Linked DNA regions of Hydrogenophaga sp. SL48. Each later gene encodes a partner of the first gene's protein in a complex. Links are inferred from orthologs where the notes say so. Each region holds a gene or a part of one and is shown in the gene's direction. Other genes may lie near its edges.

Evidence for each region. Proteins that work in one complex are often made in the same cells at the same time.
Region 2: the proteins of tsaD (region 1) and tsaB are in contact, whole or in part, in a solved structure (PDB 4WQ4), measured with the Escherichia coli proteins. The link is inferred for Hydrogenophaga sp. SL48 from one-to-one orthologs.

Annotation. Positions count from the first base shown.
Region 1 is NZ_CP063400.1:2,859,961-2,865,321, reverse strand. The notes cover bases 1,650-4,468. They hold tsaD (tRNA (adenosine(37)-N6)-threonylcarbamoyltransferase complex transferase subunit TsaD), read left to right. Parts: upstream 1,650-2,427; coding sequence 2,428-3,510; downstream 3,511-4,468. Other genes in these bases: IM738_RS13530 (branched-chain amino acid ABC transporter substrate-binding protein), read left to right, coding at 3,656-4,468; IM738_RS13540 (Crp/Fnr family transcriptional regulator), read left to right, coding at 1,650-2,273. Outside these bases: IM738_RS13545 (nitric oxide reductase activation protein NorD), read left to right, coding at 1-1,489; more of IM738_RS13540, read left to right, coding at 1,566-1,649; more of IM738_RS13530, read left to right, coding at 4,469-4,945; IM738_RS13525 (pyridoxal phosphate-dependent aminotransferase), read left to right, coding at 4,972-5,361.
Region 2 is NZ_CP063400.1:4,054,370-4,059,786, reverse strand. What follows is about bases 913-3,787. They hold tsaB (tRNA (adenosine(37)-N6)-threonylcarbamoyltransferase complex dimerization subunit type 1 TsaB), read left to right. Parts: upstream 913-1,887; coding sequence 1,888-2,688; downstream 2,689-3,787. Other genes in these bases: IM738_RS19210 (uracil-DNA glycosylase), read left to right, coding at 3,313-3,787; rimI (ribosomal protein S18-alanine N-acetyltransferase), read left to right, coding at 2,738-3,307; dacB (D-alanyl-D-alanine carboxypeptidase/D-alanyl-D-alanine endopeptidase), read right to left, coding at 913-1,843. In the rest of the region: IM738_RS19230 (hypothetical protein), read left to right, coding at 1-72; more of dacB, read right to left, coding at 230-912; more of IM738_RS19210, read left to right, coding at 3,788-4,191; IM738_RS19205 (c-type cytochrome), read right to left, coding at 4,201-4,581; IM738_RS19200 (PQQ-dependent sugar dehydrogenase), read right to left, coding at 4,716-5,417. UniProt on the Escherichia coli protein: Required for the formation of a threonylcarbamoyl group on adenosine at position 37 (t(6)A37) in tRNAs that read codons beginning with adenine.

The DNA of each region.
Region 1 (5,361 bases):
CACGGGCGACTGGCTGGGCGACAACGTGCGCGCCAGTGCGCGGGTGCTGCGGACCTTTCCCGGCCTGGCGGCGCGCCACCGGGAGGTGCTCGCCGCCCAGCTCGCACTGCGACCCGATCCGGCGCGCCTCAAGGGAGCGACCGCCGAGGCCGAACGCACCGTGCAGCAGGCACTGCGCGGCTTGGCGCCCGCCGCACGCAGCGGCCTGCAGCCGCAGGACGTGGCCCCGGTCTGGCTCTGGCTCGACGCCGGTGGCGAGCCTGCGGCCGCGGTGGCGCGGCCCGACGGCGAGGCGGCGACGGGCGATGCCCGCCAACCCGCCGTTCAGGACGCGCGCCGCCGCCGCGCCCAGACCGTGAGCGATGAGCGCGACAAGGCGCCGCTCATGATGTTCTTTCGCGCCGAGTCCATCCTGTCCTGGGGCGAATTCGTCAAGGTCAACCGCGCCAGCGACGACGATCCCGACGACAACGCCGCCGGCGTGGCCAACGACATGGACGTGCTGGCCATCGCACCCGACGGCCAGAGCACGGCCGCGCGGGTGAAGTTCGACCTCGACCTGCCCAGCGCCGCCGCCGACGACCGGCCGCTCGGCCCTGGCATCCGCCTGCCCGAGTGGGACTTCCGGCGCAACGCGCTGTTGCCGGAGCACTGCGCCCTGCAGACCCTGGTGGCCACACCCGCCGAGCCCTATGTGCCGCCCACCGCCTTGCGCACCACGGCACGGCGCGTGCGCCGCCGGCTGGAGATCCTGCGGGCAGGCACCGGCCGGCAGCGCGCGCAACCCGAGGGCGACGAGATCGACCTCGACGCCTGGGTGCGCCACCGCGTCGACGCTGCCGGTGCGCCGCACAGCGAATCGCCGGCCGTGTTCACCCGGCGCGTGCGCACCGAGCGCAGCCTCGCCACGCTGCTGCTGGCCGACCTGTCCCTTTCAACCGACGCCTACGCCACCCAGACGGCGCGTGTGATCGACGTGATCCGCGACGCGCTCTACGTGTTCGGTGAAGCGCTCAGCGCCAGCGGCGACCCGTTCGAGATGCTGGGCTTTTCGTCCGTGCGGCGGCAGAACGTGCGCATCCAGCACCTGAAGGATTTTGACGAGTCCTGGAACGCCTCGGTGCGCGACCGCGTGGGCGCCATCAAGCCGGGGTACTACACGCGCATGGGCGCGGCGATCCGCCTGGCCACGTTGCGCCTGGGCGAGCGCCCGGAGCGCCAGCGCCTGATGCTGATCCTCACCGACGGCAAGCCCAACGACCTCGACGTGTACGAGGGCCGCTACGGTCTGGAGGACACGCGCCACGCGGTGCAGGCCGCGCGCGAGGCCGGGCTGATTCCGTTCTGCATCACCATCGACGAAGCGGCCCACGACTACCTGCCCATGCTGTTCGGCCAGCAGGGCTACGCGCTGGTGCACCGGCCACAGGACCTGGTGGATCGGCTGACGGGGGTCTACACCCGTTTCATGCGCCAGTCGTCCCACTGAACACCACGCCAAGCGGGTACAGTGCGGGGCCGATCTCCCCCACCTCACGCGCTTGCGCACCCTGTGCGCCCCGGCCATGGACATTGCCCAGTTCGACCTGCCCCGTTACCTCTCCATGCTGCCGCTGTTTCAGGAAATGAAACCGCCCGAGTTGCAGCGCCTGGCCCAGGGCTGCCGCCTGCGCCAGCTCACGCGCGGTGACGACGTGTTTCACATCGGCGAGCCGTGCAACGAATTCCACGTCACGGTGGCCGGCCAGATCAAGCTGTTCGCCCTTTCACCGGCCGGGCAGGAAAAGATCATCGAGATCGTCGGGCCGGGCAACAGCTTCGCCGAGGCGCTGATGTTCACCGACAAGCCCTATTTCATCAACGCGCAGGCGCTGACCGACACGCTGCTGCTCAGCGTGTCCAAGCAGAGCGTGATGCAGGAGATCGAAACCGATCCGCGCTTCTGCATGCGCATGCTCGCGGGCCTGTCGCGGCGCCTGCACGGCCTGGTGAACGACGTGCAGGCCTACGCGTTGCACAGCGGTGTGGAGCGCGTCATCGGCTACCTCATGCGCGACCTGCCCGATGCCGGCAAGGGCGGCACGGAGGACGAACTCGCGCAACGCGTGACCCTGCCGGTGAGCAAGGCGGCGATCGCCTCGCGGCTGTCGATGACGCCCGAGTATTTTTCGCGGGTGCTGCACGAGCTGGAGGCCAAGGGCCTGATCGTGATCGACAAGCGCGACATCCACATTCCCGATCCGCAGCGGCTGACCCGGTACCCGGTGGATTGACCCCCCCGCGCCGCTTCGCGTCACCCCCCAGGGAGCGATGCGAGTGGCCCGGCGAAGCCGGTTCCACCGCATCCTGGGTGAATAATGCGCGCGCGCCGGACCGGGATGCCCGCTCTCAGCCCTTGTACTTGGTGGCACCCGTACACTCCCCGCCATGCTGATTCTGGGATTCGAATCGTCTTGTGACGAAACCGGTGTGGCCTTGGTGGACGCCAGTGGCAGCGCCGTGCCGCGCCTGCTCGGCCATGCGCTGCACAGCCAGATCGAGATGCACCAGGCCTACGGTGGCGTGGTGCCCGAGCTGGCGAGCCGGGACCACATCCGCCGCGTGCTGCCGCTGACCGACGCGGTGCTGGCGCAAGCCGGCCTGCCGCTGTCGGCCGTGGACGCCATCGCCTACACGCGAGGGCCGGGCCTGGCCGGGGCGTTGCTGGTCGGTTCGGGCGTGGCCTGTGCCATGGCCATGGCGCTGGGCAAGCCGGTGGTGGGCGTGCACCACCTGGAGGGGCATCTGCTGTCGCCGTTCCTGAGTGCCGACCCGCCCGAATTTCCGTTTGTCGCGCTGCTGGTGTCGGGCGGCCACACGCAACTGATGCGGGTGGACGGCGTGGGCCGCTACGAGCTGCTGGGCGAAACCATCGACGACGCGGCCGGTGAAGCCTTCGACAAATCGGCCAAGCTGCTCGGTCTGGGTTACCCCGGAGGCCCGGCGCTGGCGAAGCGGGCAGAACAGGGCAGCGCCACCGCCTACAAATTCCCGCGCCCGCTGCTGCACAGCGGCGACCTCGATTTTTCGTTTGCCGGCCTGAAGACGGCGGTGCTGACCCAGGTGAAGCGGCTCGCGCACGCGCGGCCCGAAGGCCCGGCCACGCCGCAATTGGCCGAAGCGCTGGACGCGGCTCAGATCGCCGACGTGGCCGCCAGCGTGCAGGCTGCCATCGTCGAGGTGCTGGTGAAAAAGTCGCTCTCGGCCATCGAATCCACCGGGCTGAACCGCATGGTGGTGGCCGGCGGGGTGGGTGCAAACGCCTTGCTGCGTGAGCAGCTCAACGCCGCGTGTCAGAAGCGGCGTGTGCGTGTGCACTACCCCGAGCTGCACCTGTGCACCGACAACGGCGCCATGATCGCGCTCGCCGCCGGCCTGCGTTTCCAGGCCGGGCTGCTGCCCGACGCGGCGGCTGCACCGGCCTACCACTTCGATGTGCGGCCGCGCTGGCCGCTGTCGGCGCTCGGCTGAACGCGCAAGCCCGGAAGGGCCAGGTTGGTGTGTCTGCGCGGAGCTCCATTTGTAATTATGAATTACACTAACAGGTCTTGTCGCCCAGGTGACACTTGACGCCGAGCGTTCCCGCCGGCAGGTTCGAACAAAGGAGACCTTGCCCATGAATTTCACGACCCGTCTGCGCCGTCGCGCGCTGTCCACCGTCCTGCTGGCGGCCACCTGTGCCTCGGCCGCTCTGGCGCAGGGCACGGCGGCGCCCGCGGCCGCCCCCATCCGCATCGGCATGATCGAAGGCCTGTCCGGCCCGTTCGCCAACACCGGTGAGGCGGTGTACCGCAACCTCGTGTGGGCCACGGAGCGCGTCAACGCCCGCGGCGGGGTGAAGCTGCCCGGCGGCCACCGGCCGCTGCTGATCGAGCGTTTTGACAGCAAGGGTCAGACCGAGGAGGCGCTGTCGGCTCTGAGATCGGCCATCGACCGCGACATCACGGTGGTGACGCAGGGCAATTCGTCGGCCGCGGCCTCGGGTCTGATCGATGCCATCAACAAGCACAACGAACGCGATCCGGCGCGCCAGGTGCTGTTCCTGAACTACTCGGCGGTGGACCCGGTGCTCACCAACCAGAACTGCAGCTACTGGCATTTCCGTTTCGACGCCCACGCCGACATGCGCATGACCGCGCTCATGAATGTGCTGCGCGACGACAAGGACCTGAAGCAGATCTACCTGATCGGCCAGGACTACAGCTTTGGCCAGTCGGTGTTGCGCGAAGCCCGCAGCCAGCTGGCCGCCAAGCGCCCCGACGTGAAGATCGTGGGGGACGAGCTGCACCCGATGGCGCGCGTGAAGGACTTCGCCCCTTACGCGGCCAAGATCAAGGCCAGCGGCGCGCAGGCGGTGCTGACCGGCAACTGGGGCAACGACCTGACACTGCTGGTCAAGGCGGCCCGAGAGGCCGGTTTCGAGGGCTCGTTCTACACCTTCTACGGCAACGCGCTGGGCGCGCCGGCAGCGATCGGTGACGCCGGCATCGGCAAGGTGATCGCCGTGGCCGACTGGTTCCCCAACGTGCCCACCAAAGAGTCCGAGGCCTTTTACCAGTCGTTCCGCCAGCGTTTTCCCAACCCGGCCGACGACTACGTGCACATGCGCATGCAGCTCATGGTCGAGTCGCTGGCCCAGGCCATCGAGCGGGCAGGTTCGGTCAAGGCGGCCGCCGTCGCGGCCCAGCTGGAGAAGGTCGAGGTCCAGCTCGCGGGCCAGACCGCGCGCATGCGCGCCGCCGACCACCAGTTCCAGCAGCCGCTGGCCGTGGCGGTGATGGACCGCCAGGGAACGCCCGGCGTGAAATTCGACGTGGAAGGCTCGGGCTACGGGTTTCGCGTGATCCGCAATCTGACGCCGCAGCAGGCCGAGCAGCCGCACGGCTGTAACATGGCCCGGCCCTGATCGAGGGCCGTCATTGGGGAGCTTTCATGCGGGCAGTGGTGGAGAGTCTGGAAGAGTCGCGCATCCGCGAGGTGGCCAATGAAGGCCTGGGGCGCAGCGATGTGCTCAAGTTCTGGTTCGGCGAGAGCGACGAGGTCACGCCGGCCTTCATCCGCGAGGCGGCCATCGCCTCGCTGCATGCCGGCGAAACCTTCTACGCCCACAACCTGGGTCTGCCCGAGCTGCGCCAGGAAATCGGTGTCTACACCCATGCCCTGCACCCCCAGCACACGACCGACCACTGGTTCGATCGCATCGCCGTCACGTCCGGAGGCGTCAACGGCCTGATGCTGGCGTCGCAGGCGCTGGTGGACGCTGGGGACGAGGTGGTCGTGGTCACGCCGGCCTGGCCCAACCTGGTGGCCCAGCCGCAGATC
Region 2 (5,417 bases), 1.2 Mb from region 1 along the record:
CAGCAGAGGCACCGGGGGTTCTGGGTGCTGGGGGCGTGCGGCGCGGTGGCGCTGGCGCTCTGGCTGTACTGAACCGGAAACAGACGGCAATCCCGTCTCGGTTTTTCACGTTGCCGGAGCACCACCCGCAACGAGTGAAGCAGCCCAGCCCAGGGCACCGCCGGGCTGGCTTTGCCAGACGGCCAGTGCCGCCCCCTGGGGGGTAGCGCGCAGCGCTGCGGGGGGGGACTCAGTCAGGCAGATTCGCCGTCCACTCCACCAGCGCGTCCAGCGCCGGGCGGGCCGCCACCGCGTTGGGGTGGTTGATGAAGCCCACCACCGCGTAGCGCGCGCCGTGGCCCGCGTTCACGTACCCGGCGATGCCGGTCACGTCGCGCAGCGTGCCGGTTTTCAGCCAGGCGTTGCCGTGCACCAGGCTGTCGGGTGAACGCCCGATGCGCGCGGCCGTGCCCTTGATGCCCGCCACCGAGAGCGACTGCACGAATTTCTCGCCCTGCGGGTGGCGTGCCGCGTGGCGCAGCAACGCGCCCAGGGCGTCGGGCGTGATGCGCTCGATCCGCGACAGGCCCGAGCCGTTCTCCATCACCGGCGTGGCGTGGCGGATGCCGAAAGTGGTTTTCCACCAGCGGCCCAGGATCTCGCGCGAGCGCTCCAGTCGACCGGGCCGCACCGGCGTGAGGCGCCCGCGCGGCACGGTCATCGAATTCACCCGGGCCGGCGCCAGCTGCCCCAGCGTGAGGAACACCTGCTGGGCCATCACGTTGTTGCTCCACTGGTTGACGTCCGCGATGATCTCGGACAGCGGCAGCGAGCGGGCCTCGTGCAGCAACCGCGCACGGGCCGGCGTGGCGCCGGTGCGCACCTGGCCGGTGAGCGCGCCGCCGCTGTTGCGCCACAGGCCTTCGAGCGCACGCGCGGCGTAGCTGGCCGGGTCCTGGTAGGCCACCGGCCATTCCTTGTCGCCGCAGCTCAGGGGGTAGCGGCCCTCGAAGCGGATCGCGTTCACGTCGTCAAAACGTGCGGCGATGGCGCCGCGCCAGTCGCCGCAGCCGCCGCGCGAGAGTGGCAGCGTGGCGTCGATGGCCAGGCCGGCCATGGGCGGCTCGCTGAACACGCGGGCCACGCCGGCCGCCGGGTCGGGCATGAACCTGAGCACCACCGACTTGAAGTTGACCAGCAGCGCGTCGGGGCTGGCGTTGTAGGGGCGCAGCGCCTCGCCGTCGAAGGCGCCAGGGTCGCGCGGCGTGATCTCGAAGGCGCTGTGGTCGAGCACCATGTCGCCCAGCACCACCACGACCCCCTTGTCCTGCAGCGACTGAAAGGCCGCCTGGATGCGTTCGAGCACCAGCTTGGGGTCGCCACCGCCCTGGATGTAGAGGTTGCCGCGCAGCGTGCCTTTGTCGACCACGCCGTCGGTGGCAAAACGCGTGGACCAGGTGAAGTCGGGCCCCAGCAGGTCCATGGCCGCGTAGGTGGTCACCAGCTTCATCACCGAGGCCGGGTTGATCGGCACCTCGGCGCGGTGGCGGATGCGTTCGGGCCCCTCGCCCGAGACCGGGAGCACCAGGGCCGACAGGGCGCTGGCCGGCACCTGCGCCCGCCGCAGCGCCGCGAGCACGGTGCCGGGCAGGCCGGTGTTTCCCAGCGCCCGGACCTCGGGCGGCGCGACCGGGCGGGGGAGGGCGACCACGGGCGCGGGCGCGGCCGGCGGCACCGTCAGGTCAACCTCGGGTGCCGGCCTCGGTTCGCCCGCGCCCAGATCGCTGTCCTGCGCGAGCAGGGGCAGGGAGAGGGCGGCGAACAAGGCGATCGCAGCGAAGCGCAGAGGGGGGAGGCAGGTCATGGAGCCGCGATTATGGGCGCGGACCCTCGCCGATAATGCCCCTCATGCCTTCTTTACCGCGCCTGCTCGCCATCGACTCCAGCACCGACATCCTCTCGGTGGCGCTGGGCAGCGGCGCGCCGGGCGAGCCGGTCTGGCGCTACAGCGGGCCGGGTGCGGCGCAGTCCTCGGCCACGCTGCTGCCCACGGTGCAGTCCCTGCTGGCCCAGGCCGGCTGGGCCTTGCACAGCCTGGACGCGATCGTGTTCGGTCGCGGCCCGGGCTCGTTCACCGGCCTGCGCACCGCTTGCGCGGTGGCCCAGGGGCTGGCGTACGGCGCGGGTGGTCTGCCGGTGCTGCCGGTGGACACCTTGCTGGCCCTGGCCGAAGCGGCGCGCGAACAGCGCGTGATGGCCGGCCTGCCACTGCCGACCGTGATCGCGGCCCTGCTCGACGCCCGCATGGACGAGATGTATGTGGCGCTCCACGCCTGCGGCCCGCTGGGCCTGGAAGCCACGCCGCTGCAGCCGCCGCGCCTGTGTGCGCCCGCCCTGCTCGGCGCGCACCTGCGCCAGAGCCTGCCGGCGGGGGTGTCGCTGGAGGCGGGCGACTGCCTGCTGGCGGGCAATGTGTTCGAGCCCTACGCCGCCGGGCTGGCCGACCTGCCCGGGCCGCGCGAGCGCGCGCTGCCCACGGCGGCGGCCCTGCTGGCACTCGCGCCAGCGCTGCTGGCCGCCGGCCGGGCCGTGGCCGCGCAGGACGCCTTGCCGCTGTACGTGCGCGACCAGGTCGCGCGGACCACGGCCGAGCGCGAACGGCTGCGCCTGGAACAGGCCGCCCAGCGGCCCGCGCCGTTAGGTGCTTGAGGCGCAGGTGATGTCGCAGTCCCAGGCCGCCGGTTCCTCAGGGGTTGTCATGCCCGGTGCCGCCCTGCGCGGCTGGCCGGCCGCGCCCGACGCCCACCCCCAGCGCCGCGTGGCCTTCGAACCGATGACCGAGGCCGATCTGGACACGGTGCACGAGGTCGAAAAACTGGCCTACACCCACCCCTGGTCGCGCCGGCACTTCGCCGACTCGCTCGCCTCGGGGTACCCGGCCGTGCTGTTGCTCGGCGAGGCGCTGCCCGGCGAGACGCCGCACCCGCGTCGCGTCGACGGGCGCGTGCTGCTGGGCTACCTGGTGGCCATGCCGGGCGTGGACGAGGTGCACCTGCTCAACATCACCGTCGCGCCGTCGCAGCAGCGCCAGGGCTGGGCCCGCTTCATGCTGGACGCGCTCGCCCTGTGGTCGCGCGGCCAGCGGGCGCAGTGGCTGTGGCTGGAGGTGCGTGCCAGCAACGCGCCGGCCCGGTCGCTGTACCAGCGCTACGGTTTCCAGCAGGTTGGCCTGCGCCGCGCCTACTACCCCGCGGGGCAACTGCAGCGCGAAGACGCGGTGGTGATGAGCCTGAACCTGGTCGCCGGTGGCGCAGGAGAATCCCGATGACCGACATGAACACCCCCACCGACGACGATCAGGCCGCCACCTCCTTCGTGCCCCGGCTCGACGCGCGCCAGCGCGCCATGCTGGCCGAGATGGGCGTCAAGGTCTGGGCGCCCCGCGCCGTGGCGCCGGAGGCCAGCGTCGAGGCCGCCCCGGTCGCCGGGCCGGATGCCGCGCCGCCAGCACCCGCTCGCCCGCCGGTGGCGGCCGTCGCAGCGCCGGTGCGAGCACCCGTGGCGCCGCCGGTGGTGCCCGCACCCGCCGCCGCACCCGTGGTGGCACCGGCCGAGCGCCAGCGCCCGGCCGACGTCGCCGCCATGGACTGGGCCACGCTGCAATCCACCGTCGCTGGTTGCGAGGCCTGCGGCCTGTGCAAGAGCCGGCGCAACACCGTGTTCGGCGTGGGCGACAGGCAGGCCGACTGGATGATCGTCGGTGAGGCGCCGGGTGAAAACGAGGACCTGCAGGGCGAGCCCTTTGTGGGAGCGGCCGGCCAGCTGCTCGACAACATGCTGCGCGCCGTGGGCCGCGGCCGCTCGGGCGAGGGCGCCCAGGGCGCCTACATCGCCAACGTGCTCAAGTGCCGCCCACCGGCCAACCGCAACCCGCAGCCGGCCGAGGTCGCGCAGTGCGAGCCCTATCTTGCGCGGCAGGTGGCGCTGGTGCGGCCGAAGATCATCGTCGCCATGGGGCGTTTTGCGGTGCAGTCGCTGCTGCGCACCGACGAACCCATCGGTCGCCTGCGCGGGCGCGTGCACCGCTACGAGGGCGTGTCGGTCATCGTCACCTACCACCCCGCCTACCTGCTGCGCACCCCGGCCGACAAGGCCAAGGCCTGGGCAGACCTGTGCCTGGCCATGGAGACGGCGCAGGGAGCGGCGGGCTGAGGCCGTCTTTTACTTCTTGACGTCCAGCGCGAGGATCCAGGACACCAGCTGGGCCGCGTCGGCCGACGAGATGGCGACCTTGTTCGGCGGCATCGCCAGGCCGCTCACCTTGTCTTTCCAGTGGCTCTCGTAGGGGCTGGAGCCGGCGAGCACGGTGGCGGTCAGCTGCTGCTGCGCGCCCTTCACGCTCTTGTATTTGGCCGACACGTCGCGCCAGGCCGGGCCGATGGGTGGCAGACCGTTGGGGCCTTTGGCGCCCGGCTCGATGTGGTGACAGGCCATGCAGCCGCTGCCGGTGGCGAGTTTGAGGGCGGCCTCGTCGTCGGCGGGGGCGGCCCAGGCGGGCGCGGTCAGGAGAACGAGGGACAGTGAAAGCAGGCTGCGTTTCATGGGGAACTCCAGTGGTTTTTGAGGGAATGACCTCAGGCTATCAGCCCGTTCCTGCACTGGATTGATCCTTGTCAAGGCGCGCCACCTCCGTCGCAACTTGAGACATGCGGTGGCCCGCACGCCACGCCCCCGGCTTACGGGGCGCCGGGCGCGCTGTCGGGGGCCACCACCAGCACCGTGCGGTTGCGGTCTTCGACCACCCAGAGCCGCCCCTGGCTGTCGAGCGTGATGCCGGCGGGGTTGCCCAGGGGGCGCAGCCCGGGCATGGCGAGCCAGCCCGAGACGATGTTCTCGCGTTCGCCGGCGGGGCGGCCGTCCGGGCCGAGCCGCCAGGCCACGATGCGGTGCCCCGGTGCCCGGTGGCCGTGCCAGACCGCGAGCAGCCGGCCGCTCCAGGGCAGCTCCGGCTGGCCCGCCGCGACGGGTGGCACGGCCAGCAGTTGCAGCGGTGCCACATGGGCCGGCCAGGTGTCGTACGGGGCCTGGTGATCGGGGGTGTCGCAGCGCGCGCGCGCTTCGTAGCCGCGGGCCGGCACGCCGCGGCCTGCCTCGATGCTCACGCAGTAGGGCCAGCCGTGGTGGGTGCCGCGACGCAGTTCGTTGAGCTCCTCGCCGGGCAACTGGTTGTCGATGTAGTCCACCGAGTTTTCCGCCTGCCAGAGGCGCTCGGCACCGTTGGTGGTGTCCTGCGTCAGCGCCAGGCCCAGCGAATTGCGCAAGCCCAGCGAGAACGGGCGGAACACCTGCAGCTTGAAATCGGGGCCGCCCAGGTGCACCTCGTACACGGCGGCACGCGGGCGCGGGCCGGTGGCTTCGGGGCAGGGCATGGCTTGCTG